Regions from separate parts of the Microbulbifer mixtoriginis genome, predicted to be linked through region 3. Evidence: predicted binding sites of a transcription regulator. Region 3 holds the regulator's gene; each other region holds the start of a gene.
What was found. The regulator LexA, encoded in region 3, represses DNA repair genes until DNA is damaged. The targets are predictions, from matches to a motif close to ACTGTNTNTANANACAGT.
Positions count from the first base shown of each region.

Region 1 (4,193 bases), 1.3 Mb from region 3:
AGGTTTAGTGAGTGTGAAGGATCTCTGAATTATCCGTCAGAGTTATCAGAAATAACCGTTAGAATGCACATGGGGGTGCAACATGGAAGCGACATATTGGCATGAGAAGTGGAAGAAAAATAATATAGCTTTCCACGAAGCCTCTGGAAATTCCTTACTGTCGGAGTTCTTTTCACAGCTTTCTCTCTCTAAAGGCGATAGGGTATTTGTTCCACTATGTGGCAAAACCCGTGATATCGCCTGGTTGCTCTCTGGAGGTTATCGAGTCGTCGGTGCCGAGCTGAGTGAAATGGCGGTAGAGCAACTATTTCAAGAGATGGATATAACCCCAGAAGTCGAGCAAATTGCCAACCTTAAGCGCTATAAGGCCAGTAATATTGATATTTATGTAGGGGATATTTTCGACCTGGATAAGGAAATACTACAGGAAGTTGATGGTATCTATGATCGTGCCGCATTGGTGGCGTTGCCACAAGACATTCGCCCAGTGTATGCCCAGCACCTGATGGCGATGACAAAAGTGGCCCCTCAGTTACTGATATCTTTTGAGTATGAGCAGTCTGAGTTAGCGGGTCCCCCCTTCTCCATCAGCTCTCAGGAGATTTTTGAGCGTTACAATGCGAATTACCACCTGAAGATGCTGGCCTCCAGGGATGTGCCAGGTGGCTTAAAAGGGCTAGTGCCAGCGAGGGAGGTGGCTTGGCTGCTTACCAGGCGCTAGTCGCTTAGGGCTCGCGAGGGCACAATGATGGTTAGCTGGGTAAATCAGGCAATGCCATTGTGCCGGCAATAAGCGCTTCTTTTTTATGCTTGGGCCACCTCTTGATGGCGATTTCCAATTTCAGTGCAGAAGATTTATCCTGAGTTTTTACCTGATATTCAAGTGTGAGAGGCCCTTTACCGCGAAGGGCCTTGGCCGCTTTGGCCCCGCCACCACAGTGCTCGGCAAAGCGTCGTTGAATATCTTTAGTTATTCCCGTATAGAGGGTACCGCTGGAAGTGCGGATTAAATACAAAAACCAGGCATCCATTAAAATCTTGTCCGCAAGGGGTTTTTCTCAGTTTCTTGTAGGTTAAAACGCATAGCTCAGTTAAAAAAGAGACTGCTGCTCGCCGGCTAGGGGTGGTGCATTAAATTGGCTGCTATCCAAGGATAGGCGCCGGTGATTTAACCCCAATTTCCTAATGGCGACAATAAACCGCTGCCGCAGTAACTGAGCGAAAACCCCTGTACCGGTTCTGCGTTGGGAAAAGTCACTTTGATAGTCCCGCCCACCGCGGCTCTGTTGTATCAGACTCATTACATGGTCGGCCCTTTGTGGGTAATGTAGTGATAGCCACTCACGGAAAAGTGGCGCCACCTCATGGGGTAGCCGCAGGAGGATATAGGCCGCCCTCTCGGCACCTGAATCCCGCCCGGACTTCAAAATAGCTTCCAGCTCACAGTCATTAAGTGCGGGGATCATTGGAGCTGCAAGTACGGCCGTGGGTATCCCAGCCTTGCTCAATTGTTCGATAGTACGCAGGCGGGCAGAAGGCCCCGCTGTGCGGGGTTCCAATTTCCTTTTTAAATCCCTCTCCAGAGTAGTCACACTAATTGCCACCTGAGCAAGGTTGTCCTGTGCCATCTCAGCCAAGATGGGAAGATCCCGTAAAATCAGCTGGCTCTTGGTGACAATGGTGACCGGTTGTCGAAACTGCTGCATTACTGTTAGCAATGCCTGGGTTATGCCTTTCTCTTTCTCCAGAGGCTGATATGGGTCTGTATTCGCGCCTAGTGCTATGGGACTACAGGTGTAGCTTGGTTTGCGCAGCGTCTGCTCCAACAATACGGGCGCGTTAGCCTTAAAAAAGATCTTGCTTTCGAAGTCGAGCCCTGGGGAAAGATCCATATAGGCATGAGCTGGTCTCGCGTAGCAATAGACACAACCATGCTCACAGCCACGGTAAGGATTGATAGACTGAGTAAAGGGGATGTCGGGCGATTGATTGGTGGCGATAATCGACTTGGCCTTCTCTTCAATGGCGGTAGTCAGTAGTCGCTCCAGAGGCTCAGCCTCGGTTTGCCAACCATCGCTTTCCCGTGTACTGATGTGCTCGGCAAAACGACCAGTGATATTACTGGCGGCTCCGCGCCCTTTATGTAAGGGCTGAGGATTGTTTGATTCTATTTTTTTCATCGGAACTAGGGTGCTGTATGTTTGTACAGTTTACGGTTTTGGTTCAGTACAAAGCAATAGCCAATCAATCTTTGTAATTGTCTATCCGCGGCTACTTAGTCAGCTCACTTAGGAGATGGAATCTACGAATGGCTCAGGTCCAACCTTTCAGGATTGATATACAAGAATCTCAGCTGGCTGATATGCACCGAAGGATACGGGAGGCACGTTGGCCTGAGGCAGAAACCGTAGATGGATGGGCGCAGGGAATCCCTTTGAATTATCTTAAGGATTTCTGTGATTATTGGCTAAATGACTATGACTGGTATTCCACTCAGCAGAGGCTGAATCAATATGACCAGTTCATAACAAGCATTCACGGCCTGGAAATTCATCTAATTCATGTCAAAAGCAGTCATAGAAGCGCCACGCCAATCGTAATAACCCATGGTTGGCCCAGTTCTTTTGTGGAATTTCTCAAAGTGATAGGGCCCCTGACTGAGCCGACTCAATATGGGGGGAGTGCTGAGGAGGCTTTCCATGTGGTATGCCCATCGCTCCCTGGTTTCGCTTTTTCGGGTAAGCCTGCAACGACGGGGTGGGGTATCCCAAGAATTGCCGCTGCCTGGGATACCCTAATGCATCGCCTAGGGTATCAATCGTACTTGGCTCAAGGGGGAGATTGGGGCCGGTCGGTGACCACTGAAATTGGCATACAGAATCTGGGCGCGTGCAGGGCTATTCATATCAATAATCCCAAGGAAGAGCCAACCGCTGAAGCCTTGCAGTGGCCCAGCGAGGAAGAGAAGGAGGCTCTGGCTGGAATACGATTCTTCAATTGTTGGGATTCCGGTTTTGCCAAGGAACAGAGTACCCGCCCTCAAACACTGGGGTATAGTCTTGCGGATTCTCCCATAGGACAGGCTGCCTGGATATTAGAGAAGTTTCATTTATGGAGCAATTGCCAGGGAACTTTGGAGAGTATTTTTACCAGGAATGAATTACTAGACAATATCATGCTTTATTGGCTGACAAATACAGCGGCCTCTTCTGCGCGACTATTTTGGGAAAGCTTCGATGCCCCCTATGGCCCCGATCAGGAAAAGGTAGTGCAATTGCCTACTGGAGTCAGTATTTATCCTGGGGAGATGGTAAGAATACCCCGTTCTTGGGCTGAGGGGCGTTATAAGAACATTTGTTATTGGAATCATTTGAAACGGGGAGGGCACTTTTCGGCTTTTGAACAGCCCGAATTATATGTCGAGGAAATAAGGGCCTGGAAGAGAAGCTTGCAGTAGAAGCTGGTAACTTCTCCCCATTAAGATAGCCCTCACCCTTCAAGGCGAGAGCCGGCCCCCCATAAAGTTCTCATCCATTGATAAGAGCCTCAGTGTTACGCAGACAGAAACTGGCATCACTTGGTCATATCAAAAATTGGTAGAGTTTCTCTACTAATTGGCTACAGATTATTTCCTCAGTTTCCAATACGAAAGGGTTTTATTGAGCTTAATGAATCTAATTGCCGAGATATCAATTATTCTGGGGCCAATTTGGGATTACGAGACACTTTCGGTCTCGGGGTTATATTTAGGTGGCATGGTTAGTCCGGGTCGCTCATCATCCCAAATCATATTGACTATTTTCCATGAACGCCCATCGTGATAAAGCTGAATGCTGTTTATCCCCCGCTTGATAAACTGGGTTTTATCACTATCTCTCCAGGCTTCGTAACTACTGAATGCGTGAGCGATATTGCCGAAAGACTCAATAATATTGTGAATTTCTACCTCATAAAAAGCGGCATCTCCAACCACCCTCTGAAAATTTTCAGGGTAATCCTGGATATTCATGACCAGCGCCTGGGGATTACCTTCACCATCTAAAGAGGTTCGAATGACTTTAGCGTAAGGTGTGAATAGCGATAATTGTTTTTTCCAGTCGCGCTTGAATCCTTCTGGGCCAGAAATCACTTGATACAATTCTGTAAGAAGCACTCTGATTTCACTATGAGATCTCATTTCTAAATCCCTCTAG
Region 1 covers NZ_CP174285.1:2,004,266-2,008,458, reverse strand. The annotation lists gene tmpT (thiopurine S-methyltransferase) at 83-721, shown strand; gene ACJJI0_RS08885 (GIY-YIG nuclease family protein) at 753-1,031, opposite strand; gene ACJJI0_RS08880 (PA0069 family radical SAM protein) at 1,092-2,180, opposite strand; gene ACJJI0_RS08875 (epoxide hydrolase family protein) at 2,309-3,457, shown strand; gene ACJJI0_RS08870 (hypothetical protein) at 3,716-4,177, opposite strand.
Region 1: the regulator LexA is predicted to act here: its motif matches at 2,193-2,210, upstream of ACJJI0_RS08880 (PA0069 family radical SAM protein).

Region 2 (4,193 bases), 1.1 Mb from region 3:
GTATCGATAAGCAAACCGGCAGCCTCGAGAAGGGTAAGATGGCCGATGTTGTTATTTGGTCTGGCAACCCGTTCAGTGTTTATACCCATGTTGATCAGGTCTTTATCGATGGGGAGTTGATGTACGATCGCTCCGATAAAAAGCGCCAACCGCGCAGTGATTTTGAGCTTGGTATTCTCAATGCAGAGGGAGAGCGACTGTGAAAAAAATAGCTGTATTCTATGCGCTGGCCCTGGGGGTTTTGACAGCAGGGGCTCAGGCGCAAAGTATCCTGATAAAGGGCGGCAAGGTACACACCCTAGCTGATATGGGCACACTGGAATCTGCCGATGTGCTGGTAGTGGACGGTAAAGTGGAGCAGGTGGCTCCCTCGCTGAATATGTCTGCCGATCGGGTAATTGATGCGAAAGGCAAGGTGGTGACTCCTGGAGTTATTGCACCCATTTCTGAATTGGGGCTGGTGGAGATCAGCGCAGCCAGTGGCACCAACGACCATGCGGTAACTGGTGAGAGTATCGGCAGCGCCTTCAATCCTGTACCCGCATACAACCCCAAATCTACATTGATCCCTTTTAACCGGGCTGGTGGTGTTACCAGCGCCGTGGTGTTTCCAGCTATCAGTACTTGGGATAGCGCTGCGGTAGAGGCCCAGAGAGTGTTTGCCGGACGCGGCTTTGCTATCAAACTCAATGGTGAGTTCGATAGTGTCGAGGCGGAAGATGTTGCCCAGAAGGCTTATTTGGGTGAGGCCGGTGCTCAACTGGCCGGTGGTAGCCGTGCAAACGCCTATGCAAAAATTGAGAATGCCTTGAATGAGGCTAAGGAGTACCGGGACAATCGTGCAGCGATTCGTCTGGGAGAGTGGCGAGAGCTGAATTATAGTCTTGCGGATCTCGAGGCCTTACAGCCGGTGATTAATGGAACGGAACCGCTATTAATTACAGCTAATCGTGCCAGCGATATCCTTGCGGCTATTGAGTTGGCTAAGACTTACAATGTAAAGCTGGTGCTGCTGGGGGCGGCTGAAGGTTGGATAGTGGCGGAGCAGCTGGCCCAAGCTCAGGTGCCTGTCGTGATTGATGCGATTAACAACCTGCCCATTTCTTTCTCCAGCCTTGGCGCCCGCCTGGATAATGCTGCTTTGTTAACCAAAGCTGGTGTGAAAGTTGCCATTAGTGGTCCCGACTACGCTTCTACTCACAATGTATACCTCTCACGTCAGTCTGCTGGTAATGCTGTTGCCCACGGGTTGTCCTACGAGGAGGCTCTGAAGTCTATCAGTACAAATGTGGCAGATATCTTTAGCCTTAGTGGCGGTACCCTGGAGAAAGGTGCCGATGCTGATATTGTAGTTTGGAGCGGTGATCCACTGGAAGTAACCAGCTACCCTGAACAGGTACTGATTGAGGGAGAGCCCCAATCTTTGGTTACTCGTTCAACCCGCCTGCGCGATCGTCATCTTAAGCCGAGCAAGGGGCACGACTTTGGCTATCGCAATTAACTAGTGCTTAGTTTGTGAGCAGATGAAGAGCGGGCAAAGCCCGCTCTTTTTTTGTGTGACGAAAAATGAACAAAAAGGTCCAGCCACTTGTTTAGCATTGGTGTGGTGGGCTGTGTGGTGATAGGGATATATTTACATCTCGTATTAATAAGAAAAAGGAAAATGCCATGGTAAATATTACAGCGCTATATGCCAGCCTCTGTGCAATCCTCATTATCTACTTGGCAGGCCGGGTCGTTCAGTTTCGTCGCACTAAGCGAGTAGGCATTGGCACTGGCGAGGATCGTCATAATGAGATTCGTGTGCGCGTGCACGCGAATGCGGTTGAATATACCCCCATCGCATTACTGCTCTTGTTGCTTGCGGAGCTAGGGGGCTTATCTGCACTGTGGTTGCATGTCTTTGGAGTCGCCTTTTTTCTATCCCGCATTTTCCACGCTTATGGCCTGACAGCGGGTAAGGGAGGTACCCATGCCGGACGCTTTTGGGGCACATTAATCAGTTGGCTGGTGATACTAATACTCGCAGTGATCAATATTGTGATATCGATAAGGTCTCTGTAAAAGCGTTTGTAGCAGTAAAGAATTTTTTAGGCGATCTGGAACGATTAACGATCTTTATGCGGTGAGAGGCTTCAGCTAAATACTGAAGCCCAGCAAAAAAGCCCGGTTGAACCGGGCAGAGTACAGGGATGAAACTTTAAATTACTACAAGAAAATTTCTTCTGGTAGTTTTACTGGTTTGCAGCAAAGGGAGTAACGGTCTCGTCGGAGGACTCTTCACCGCTCTCATCTTCTTCCAACAGAACTTCTGGTTTGCCTTTGCAGGCTTTGGCCAGGGCATCGCGACGCTTGGCCAGCAACAGGCCGATCTCTTCGCTCACCTGCTCATCAATACCTTCAATACTGCGCTCAATGAGCGTGGTAATGTTGGCTGCAAGCTCCAGCATCTTATCGTGTTCTTCAGCATCTTTTTTGTTGTCGAACATTGCTCCGTCTCGATCGCATTTCCAAACAGCTACTACGGCCATGATATGCCTCCCAATTGCCTTTAAGACATTCCAGTTTGCTTGTATGGCTATACGGTAACTGTATAAATATTCAGTGTCAATGGTGGTTGGAACTGAAATGGCGGCTGTTTCGTTGTGCTCAAGAGAGTTGCTATTGCGATAATTCGTCTTTAGGAAGCTGTCGTAACTGTCATAATGCGCCACTGCAGCCGGATGTACTCCCCCCAGGCATCCAGGCTGCAACCTCCGCACTGTGCAGGCCCGTTTGCGGGCCTGTTTTTTTGGAGTGCCTAATTATCATTCTTACGGGGGAAAGTTTCGATTTTGGCACGTCTGTACGGAGATGGTGCTTAGGTCCTACCCACTAAATAGTGAATACCAAACGTGCGGCCAAGCCAATCAGGAGCAGACCAAACAGCTGCTGGATGCGGTGGCCGAGGTGCTTGCTAACCAGTTGACGTTTGCGGCTGGCATGAACTGCCAGGGCAACGATGCAATACCATAGTGTATCGACTCCTGAAACCATGGCAGCCATTCCGAGCTTGGTTGTGAGAGCCTGCTGCTCAGATACGAACTGGCTGAATAGGGCAGTAAAGAATACCGCGATCTTGGGATTAAAGAAGGCCACCCCGAAACCTTGTACGATCGAGCGGCGAACACTCATGTGGGGGGCTTCCAACTGGGTCGTTCCTGAGCCGGGAGCCGGGGCTCGGAAGGCCTTCCAGCCCAGGTATACCAACATGGCTGCACCGGCCCATTGCAGAATACTGAATAGTAGTGGAGAGCTGGTAATCAGTACTGCGAGGCCAAAGGCTGTCAGCGCAGCGTAAACGGCAACGCCGGCGCCGTGCGCAATGGCGCTGGCGAGGCCCTGCCGAAGACCGGAGGCGGAACAGCGCATTACGATAAGCAGGCTAGGGCCTGGTGACATTGCGCCTAGGGCACAGATACCTGCAAGTGATAACCATCCGAGTAAATCCATTATTTAAAGCCGCCCCCTTGTGCCAGCCAGTGCTTTTCTTCTTCAGTGGAATTGCGGCCTAAGGCCGCATTGCGATGCGGATAGCGGCCAAACTGCTCGATAATCGCCTGGTGGGCCAGGGCGTATCGATAGTGGGTGGCGAGATAAGGGGCGATGGACTCATCATCCCCGTACTGCTTCTGCAACTGGGCGAAGTATGCCACGGAGCGCTGTTGGATAGCGGAGTTTTCACTGTGCTCAAGTGGCATGCCGACAAAAATCTGCTGAAACAGCCCAAGTTTTTGCTCATCTGCCCTCTGTAGAATCGACTCGGTGATATCGAGAGCCAGTGGGTCCCCCTCAAAGGCCAGAGGGTTACCGCGGTGGATATTGCGGGCGAATTGATCGCATAACAGCAACAGGGCCAGTTCGCCCTCCAGACTTTGGCGCCAGTGATCCAGCTCTCCCTCAAGGGCCATATTGGTGATTTCGGTAAAGTCTTCAGCCATTTGCTTGTCCAGCTTTGGGTCTGCCGAAAACCACCGCTTCTGCCGCTCAGGTGTAGGGCGGTAATTTAAAGCGGGATCACCAAACCAAAAGATCAGTATTTCCTTAATACCGGTCATCTACGAGCTCCCCAATGGTTACAGGCCGATTATTGCGACTTTTGTACTTATTGGTCCAGTAGCCATAGGAAGTAGTCCTTCTACAAAATGTTTAAA
Region 2 covers NZ_CP174285.1:1,760,342-1,764,534, reverse strand. The annotation lists gene ACJJI0_RS07670 (amidohydrolase) at 1-203, shown strand, start outside; gene ACJJI0_RS07665 (amidohydrolase family protein) at 200-1,501, shown strand; gene ACJJI0_RS07660 (MAPEG family protein) at 1,669-2,064, shown strand; gene ACJJI0_RS07655 (YebG family protein) at 2,235-2,531, opposite strand; gene ACJJI0_RS07650 (LysE family translocator) at 2,875-3,492, opposite strand; gene ACJJI0_RS07645 (DUF924 family protein) at 3,492-4,097, opposite strand.
Region 2: the regulator LexA is predicted to act here: its motif matches at 2,589-2,606, upstream of ACJJI0_RS07655 (YebG family protein).

Region 3 (4,193 bases):
GCGGGCAAGAAAGATGAAGATCTGCTGCTGCCTGATGTTCAGGTTGGCGATAAGCTGTCTCTGCAGCAGCTGGACCCGAAACAACATTTCACCAAGCCTCCGGCTCGTTTTAGCGAAGCCGCTCTGGTGAAAGAGCTGGAAAAGCGTGGTATTGGCCGGCCCTCAACCTATGCCTCTATTATTTCCACAATTCAGGATCGGGGCTATGTGCGGCTTGAGAACCGCCGTTTTTATGCGGAAAAAATGGGTGATATTGTCACCGACCGCCTCAGCGAAAGTTTTAAAAATCTGATGGACTACGGTTTTACCGCAAGCCTGGAGGAATCTCTGGATGCGGTTGCCGATGGCGATAAAGGTTGGAAGCAGTTACTCGACGAGTTTTATCAGGATTTCTCTTCTCGGTTGGAAAAAGCTCAGTCCAGTGATGCGGGTATGCGGCGCAACACGCCGACAGATACTGATATCGAGTGCAGTAAGTGCGGTCGCCATATGCAGATCCGCACAGGTTCTACCGGTGTATTCCTTGGTTGCTCCGGTTACGCGCTTCCTCCTAAGGAGCGTTGCACCAACACGATGAATCTGGTCTCAGGCGATGAGGCCGTGGACGCGGATAAGGATGAAGATGCCGAAACCCGCCAGCTGCGGGAGAAACGCCGCTGTCCTAAGTGCGGCACGGCGATGGATAGTTATCTGCTTGATGAGCAGAGAAAGCTACATATCTGCGGAAATAACCCAGACTGTAATGGTTACGAGGTAGAGCAGGGCACGTTCAAAATCAAGGGCTACGACGGTCCGATTATTGAGTGTGACAAGTGCGGTAGCGACATGCAGCTGAAGTCAGGCCGTTTTGGTAAATACTTTGGCTGTACTAACGAAGCCTGTAAGAACACCCGCAAGCTGTTGAAAAATGGCCAGCCGGCGCCACCCAAAATGGATCCGGTTCCTATGCCGGAGTTGGCTTGCCTGAAGGTTGAGGATCATTACATTCTCCGCGATGGTGCCTCCGGATTATTCCTGGCCGCCAGCCAGTTTCCGAAAAACCGTGAGACCCGTGCCCCGCTGATAAAAGAGCTACTGCCTCACCAAAGTGAGATTGACCCTAAGTACAGTTTCTTGTTCTCGGCTCCCTCACAGGATGATCAGGGGCGCGATACGGTAGTTCGCTTCAGCCGTAAGACCCAAGAGCAGTATGTTCAGTCTGAGGAGGATGGAAAGGCCACGGGTTGGAAGGCTTTTTACCGGGATGGCTCCTGGAAAGTCGAAGCGGCGGCCAAGAAAAAGCCGGCAGCTAAGAAAGCGGCGGCAAAAAAGTAAATGAGTAACCCCTATACCGGCCTAGTCACTTCGGCATTGCGTAAGAGTCAGCTGCTGGCCACAAGTAGTTATGACTCTACTATTCAGCGAATGGCCCTGGAAGAAGGTGCTTTGTTGCAGCTGTGGAAAGCCTATCAGGCTTTCCTGGCTGAACTGTCACACCAGCTGCAATTGGGTTTTGAGCCGGAGTCTGTACAGGTTATTTTTGATAGCCTACACAGCCAGGGGAGAGCGAGCCTTGAAGTAAGTGAACTGCAGTTATTGCTCTCAGAGCCAGGGAGTTGGCTTAGCGAATTATTACGCGCGTGGAACCAGCTCTTAAGGCTGCCTACATTAGCGGAGGAAAAGGGGCAAGCTGGCAACCTTATTCCGACCCACAATATCGCCGGACCAGTACCAATTGAGCTTTCTTTCGAGGTGCTGCTTAAATGGCACAAAGCTCTCAGTGAGCTGATACTTAGACAGCGTGCCAATCTCGAGGAGTGCTAAGAGGGCTCCGCTACCTTTCTATTCATCTTTTTGCGCCCACTGAAACTTCTAAATTGCCTGTGGTACACTGGGCGCAAACTGATGTGCAGTGAAGGGAAAGCAAATGTCCTCCGAAACTTTTGAGATTATCGAGTTGGCCAATGGCGATGTGGCTCTGCGCCGTGCCGGCCATGAGGAGGACCCTCTGGTGAGTATTCGTTTCTCAGCCGAGAGTCTCCAATTTTTGCGAAAGCACAAGGTAGCGGTAGCCCGGGCCATGTTAGAGGCGGGTATAGAAGCCGTGCAAAATCTCGATGACCTGGAGCCAGGTTACTTTGAAGAGGAAGAGTCGATGCCGGTTAACCATACGATTCACTAATCTATGGTAAAGGCGAAAAATTAAGTGAAACAACAGCGGCTAGAAGCCGCTGTTGTTGTATTTGATTGGCGGTAAATCTTTTAGTCTCACGGAGTTTGGCGAATAACGCCCACCGCTAATCCTTCGATTACAAAGTTCTTATCCCGCATATCTACTTGGATGGTATCAAAGTCTTCGTTTTCAGGCAGGAGTTGTACCGTTGCCTGATTACCTTTACGGCGGAAGCGCTTAACGGTTACTTCATCATCAATCCGCGCAACCACAATCTGCCCGTTTCTGATTTGTTCGGTCTTCTGTACTGCCAGAAGGTCCCCGTCGAGAATGCCGGCATTTCGCATACTCATGCCGTGTACCCGCAATAAATAATCTGCCGGTGGGTGGAAGAAACTGGCGGGCAGGTCGCAATAATCCTCAATATGCTCGGCTGCCAGAATAGGGTTGCCTGCGGCGACACGCCCCACGATGGGAAGTCCCGATTGGTGGTCGGGAATTCGAATACCTCGGGAGGCACCGGCAACCATCTCAATGGCTCCTTTTCGTGCCAGTGCTTTGAGGTGTTCCTCTGCAGCGTTGGGCGAGCGAAAGCCCAGCTCTTGGGCGATTTCTGCGCGGGTGGGAGGGTAACCTGTGTCGTCCAGGTAGGCTTTTATCAGCTCTAATACTTGAGTCTGGCGTGCTGTGAGATTGGTCATAGATTTACCTAGCGTTTCTGTATTTTTATACAGTTGCTGGGATTATATACAGATTTAAGGATCTCGCAAACTGAGCACCTGCCTGCAGTCCAGCTGCTACATTGTTTAAGAAAACAAGGAATGAAAAGAAAAGTTGAAAGAACTGACAGCAAGGGAGAACAATAATGCTTGATGCGAAAATGGCTGAAGCCTGGAGAGTTCTGCGCATTCAATCTGAGTTGGTTGATGGAATTGAGCGTTTGGTTGCGCTTAACGGGGCGGTAACAGTTTTTGGCGGTGCGCGTTTCACTGAAGATAGCCAGGAATATCAGCAAGGGGTGAAGCTTGGGGAGCTTTTAGCAGCAGAGGGGATACCTGTGATGACCGGTGGCGGGCCGGGTCTGATGGAGGCGTGTAATCGTGGGGCTTTTGAGCAGCCTGGTACTTCAATCGGATTAAATATCGAGCTGCCTTTTGAGCAGGCAGCCAATCCTTACCAAGATATCAGTTTGAATTTTCGCTATTTCTTTGTGCGTAAATTTATGTTTGTGAAGCATGCCGTGGGCTTTGTGGGTTTACCCGGGGGCTACGGCACGCTGGACGAATTATTTGAGGCGCTGACATTAGTACAAACTCAAAAAGTACGGCGATTCCCAATAGTTTTGGTGGGCAAGCGTTATTGGGGAGGGCTGTACGATTGGCTGGTAGATACGGTATTGGAACGGAATTGTATCGACTCTGCTGATCTAGACCTGTTTCATGTGGTGGATGCAGTAGAAGAGGCTGCAGATTTGATTATGAAATATATGCGAGCCAGGGATTAAAAAGTTTTCGAGATGTCTAGGTTACTTTCTTTATTAATTAACAATCGGATAGGGCGAGGAGTAGGGGAGGCAGAAAAAACAGGAATACAGGAAGTAGAGGCCAAATACAGAGCCTACGGCTGTGCCTCGTCCCTAAATAGTAGTTAGCGCCCCTATCTTTCTTCCCACGCAGTGGAATGCACTAAGGCCTATGGGAAGAGGTAGTGGTCAGTCGCTTCGGTAATTACATCTTATCCTGCCAATTTACCAAACCAATTTTGCCTATGGGGATTCGCCAGGTTGGACTTCCCCCTACAACCGTTCTTTCTGTATGTGCAATAAGCCGCCAGCGAGCTGGGAGTGTGTTACTCTGGCCGAAATTAAACAGCTGTTTTAAATGGTGGTTTGATATCTATGAGCCAGATGGATACCGTTAACCGCATCTTGGATGCTGCCGAAGCGCTCTTTGCCGAGCGCGGCTTTACCGAGACATCCCTCAGGACTATTACGAGTACTGCCGGAGTCAATCTGGCGGCGGTCAACTACCACTTTGGTTCT
Region 3 covers NZ_CP174285.1:674,049-678,241, forward strand. The annotation lists gene topA (type I DNA topoisomerase) at 1-1,314, shown strand, start outside; gene ACJJI0_RS02920 (DUF6586 family protein) at 1,315-1,803, shown strand; gene ACJJI0_RS02925 (hypothetical protein) at 1,907-2,161, shown strand; gene lexA (transcriptional repressor LexA) at 2,248-2,853, opposite strand; gene ACJJI0_RS02935 (LOG family protein) at 3,018-3,656, shown strand; gene ACJJI0_RS02940 (TetR/AcrR family transcriptional regulator) at 4,050-4,193, shown strand, end outside.

Region 4 (4,193 bases), 800 kb from region 3:
TTTAGTGTTTGGTCTAAATAGCTTTCAAAGCTAAGCGGTAAGTTTCTCTCTAATAGGTTGGCCGCAAAGATATATCCTAAGTTTGAGTATTGGGGCGGTTGCTTTGGGTTTATTTGAGGGGCGTACCTAGAGATGAGCTCTGCTCTGGATGCTTTGTTTGCTAGTGCTTTAGTTTGGAAGCTTTCTGGGATATTTTTGGTAAATGGCGCCACACCTGCATTGTGGCTGAGCAGCAGTTTTATTGATCGTTTTTGATTCTCTGTGAATCTGTCTGAGTGGCTTTCCAGTGTGTGGAGTATGGTGGTGGCCGCTAGTGGCTTTACACATGAGGCGGTTTGAAGGCGTGTCTGATTGCTTATGTCTGGTGACTGGATTTCACAGGTCTGCCCATTAATATTGGCAGAGATGCTCACTGTTTTTATTTGGTTGTTATGTGCGGCAAAGAGAACTTTTTGAGAGAGTTTTTGGCAGTCCGTAATTGCGTCTATGTTCCTGAGGGGGGTGTCATTAGGGATGGATAAGGACGTTGCGAAGATTAGGGTTAGTAGAGGTTTTAGGGCTTTTCTTATTATGCCGTTTTCAGTTTTGGTCTGGATCATGTGGTGAAAAAAGAATAGAGGCCTTGAGAAATATTTGTTTTATAATTGACTGTTGATTTTTCATGGTGGATGGTGCGCATCGCACTCTTATTGTTCACTAGGATGTGGCATGTTGCTAAGGGAGTGTTTGTGCCAAAGAAAATGATAGTTGTCTACAGTCTAAATATCTACAAAATTTTATACATTTAAAGTTGGGGTATATATCATACTTTACTTCGATGTAATATGAGATAGTGCATGATGTCCGAGGCGGCTTGTTAGTTTTTTCATGAGTCTTTGAGATTCATTTTCTCTGTTTGAATGCTTAGCGATAGGGGGCTTGCCTCCTTGATCAGTTAGACTTTTCGAGGGTAGTTGATATAAATATAGATGTAAATTTTGCATCGTTTGGAAAAAAAGTTTTTTTTCAAACTGGAGTTTTATATGTGCTGATAATTCTTGTGTTTCTAGAGCCGAAGATGGGGCATAAGTATAAATACTGATGGATCTTTTTTTATCTTTGATTTGCCAGTGCAAGAGCCGTGTAGAAAGTTTACGGTGCTGCAGTAGCTGGTAGAGTTCTCGAAGCAGTAAATTGCAGAAAAATAACAGTTGTTCACTATTATTCAGTGTTTGTAGAGGTAAGACCTTAAAGTTTAAGGTATCTGGTGGATGATAACAGGCAGCTGGTTCTTTTGGGCTGCCACTGAGGAAAGTCAAGTAACCAATAAAAGCACGGCCAAAGTACATTTCGATTTCCGATACAGGTGCTGCCAGTAATTGACCTATTTGCTTGAACCCAAGGAAATATAGTTTTTGTATAGTTTGACTATCGCACTCTAGTAATTTGCAGGGAGTATCGTTGATCCACTGTTTCCATTGCGTAGAGGTGGGTAGTGTCTGGGTTTGCTGAAGCCACTGACTGTGCGTAGGTATCTGGCTAAGCAGCAACGCTGCACTGGGGTTGGGGCCAAGCCCTAGGCTATGGCTAATACCCATTTGCCTGATTTCCAGCTGTATTTGATTGAATAGTGGTCTGAGCCCGCCATAAGTTCCTAAGCAGCTATTCAGTTCAATGTACAGTTGAGGGTATTTGTTACCTTGCTCAGGATTTATAGCCTTAGCAAAAACCATAGGCGTGAAGCTGCCTCCCCATAGTGCCAGCTCTTCCAATTGCCACTGCTCCCTACCCCTGTCGCGAGAAAGTATCTGGAGATCTGGGCATAGATTAAGAGCGGTGGCAGAGCTCAAACCAGAAATGACTCCACACCCGAAGGCGGCTTTATTTGCCTCCACTATGATTTGCTTTTCCACTATCGCCAGTGGCTGGTTTTTCTCTTCCGGCGTCTGAGCTCGGGTGAGCGCCTCCAGGGGAAGTTTGGGAAACTGGATACAAAGCCAGAGCATGGAGAGTCCCTTAGATGCCGCTTAGTGCAGGGCTTGATGATGCCATTTTGATGTGCTGTGTTGCAGGAGGTTTAGCTGAAGGTGTTGACCACTAGGGCCGCCCACTTGTTTCAGTAGTCTGAGGGCAAGCTGTTCTGGCTTGCTATGCAGCTGTAGCCGTAGCGTGGCAGGCGAGGGCTGGGGGGCTTCTGACTGGGGGCGGAAGTGGAAGTGCAGGCAGCCGCTTGCTTCGGCGGATTGTTGCAGGCGCTGCAGCTCTCGATAACTTATCGCCTGTTCACCCTGCCAGCTCAAGACTGCGCTACAGCCGCCAGATTGTAGGGATTGCTCTATGGCCCAGAGGCAGTCTCGCTTGTCGCGGGGATGGACTAATAACAAGTGCTCCAGCTTGACGTCATACTGGGTAAGCTCTGTGGCGCAGGGAGTAAATGGGGGTTTGATGAGAATCACCATCTCTCCCTTTTGGGTCAGTTCAGCGAGCATACGGAGTAGGAGGCTCAATGCGTTGGCACTTGACTGGCCGACAAGTAATTCAGTAGTAGCCCCGCGCGGCCAGCCGTGGTCTTTGAGTAAGGCGTCCAAGCTAGCAAAACCGGTAGTAGCGCCTGGGTTCTGAGGTTCATTGGCTGCCTGGGAGGCCTCTCTCCCTCGAAAGCGCCGCTGTTGGATGGTGGGCTTGGCTTGGTTTTCTAAGTATTTGTTTTGTAAGCGATTTTTGGCTGTATTCACGCTGCCTCCCCGTTTCCCTGCCTCGATCTTCAATCGGATTTTGCTAGATATCTGTATATGTATACAGTTATCTGTGAATTTATACAGTAGTTGCTGGTTAGCGACAAGGTCGAAAGGCGTCGATTGGCACTTTTTTGCACAGTCTAAACCGGCTATGATTCCGCCTCTTTTGTTGAGCACTGATTATTCTTTTAGGGGGACGGAGTGAGTATCAAGTCCGATAAGTGGATTCGCCGCATGGCTGAGCAGCACGGCATGATTGAGCCTTTTGAGCCGGGTCAGGTGCGCCATGGCAATGATGGCGAGCGACTCATCTCCTACGGTACTTCGAGTTACGGTTACGATGTGCGCTGTGCTGGCGAGTTTAAGATCTTTACCAACGTGCATTCGGCTACCGTGGACCCCAAGACCTTCGATGAGAACAGCTTTGTCGATGTGGAAGGGGAGTACTGTATCATCCCGCCGAACTCCTTTGCCCTGGCGCGTACCGTGGAGTATTTCCGTATTCCGCGCTCTGTATTGACTATCTGCCTAGGTAAATCCACCTATGCGCGTTGCGGCATAATCGTCAATGTAACGCCGCTGGAGCCGGAGTGGGAAGGGCATGTGACCCTTGAGTTTTCAAATACCACCAACCTGCCGGCGAAGATCTACGCCAATGAAGGTATCGCGCAGATGCTGTTCTTCGAGTCTGATGAAGTCTGCGATGTGTCCTATGCGGATCGCGGTGGTAAGTACCAGGGGCAGCGCGGCGTGACCCTGCCTCGTACCTGATACTTGGGTGATTGCGCAGCCCTAATTCATGAGTGATGTATCCCATAGCCAGCTGCCCAAAAGTGTCGATGCACTGATTATCGGCGCTGGGGCAGCGGGTTTAATGTGCGCCGCCACTGCCGGCCAGCGCGGCCGCAGTGTGCTGGTATTGGATCATGCCAATAAAGTTGGCAAGAAGATCCTGATGTCCGGCGGCGGCCGCTGTAATTTCACCAACCTCTACACCAGTGCGGAAAATTTCTACAGCCGCAATCCCCATTTTTGTAAGTCTGCCCTGGCGCGCTATAGCCAGTGGGACTTTATTGCATTGGTGGAAAAGCATGGGGTTTCCTACCATGAGAAAACACTGGGCCAGTTGTTTTGCGACAACAAGTCCAAGGATATTCTCGACCTGTTATTGGCGGAGTGCCGTGCAGCCAAAGCTCAGGTTCGCACCCGTTGTGCCATATCCTCAATAGAGTCGGGGCAGGGTGGTTATCGTGTTGAAAGCAGTCTGGGGACAGTTCACTGTGAGTCCCTAGTCGTGGCTACTGGTGGAATGTCGATACCCACCATGGGGGCTACGGGCTTTGGCTATGATATCGCTCGGCAGTTTGGGCTCAATATCATCCCCACTCGTGCGGCCTTGGTACCCTTTACCCAGCACAAGCGCCAGTTGGAGCGGCAGGATAGCCTACCGGGCAGCTCGCTTAGTGTGACGGCTTC
Region 4 covers NZ_CP174285.1:4,802,533-4,806,725, forward strand. The annotation lists gene ACJJI0_RS21025 (serine hydrolase) at 1-599, opposite strand, end outside; gene ACJJI0_RS21030 (Y-family DNA polymerase) at 810-1,985, opposite strand; gene imuA (translesion DNA synthesis-associated protein ImuA) at 2,007-2,714, opposite strand; gene dcd (dCTP deaminase) at 2,919-3,488, shown strand; gene ACJJI0_RS21045 (BaiN/RdsA family NAD(P)/FAD-dependent oxidoreductase) at 3,517-4,193, shown strand, end outside.
Region 4: the regulator LexA is predicted to act here: its motif matches at 2,765-2,782, upstream of imuA (translesion DNA synthesis-associated protein ImuA).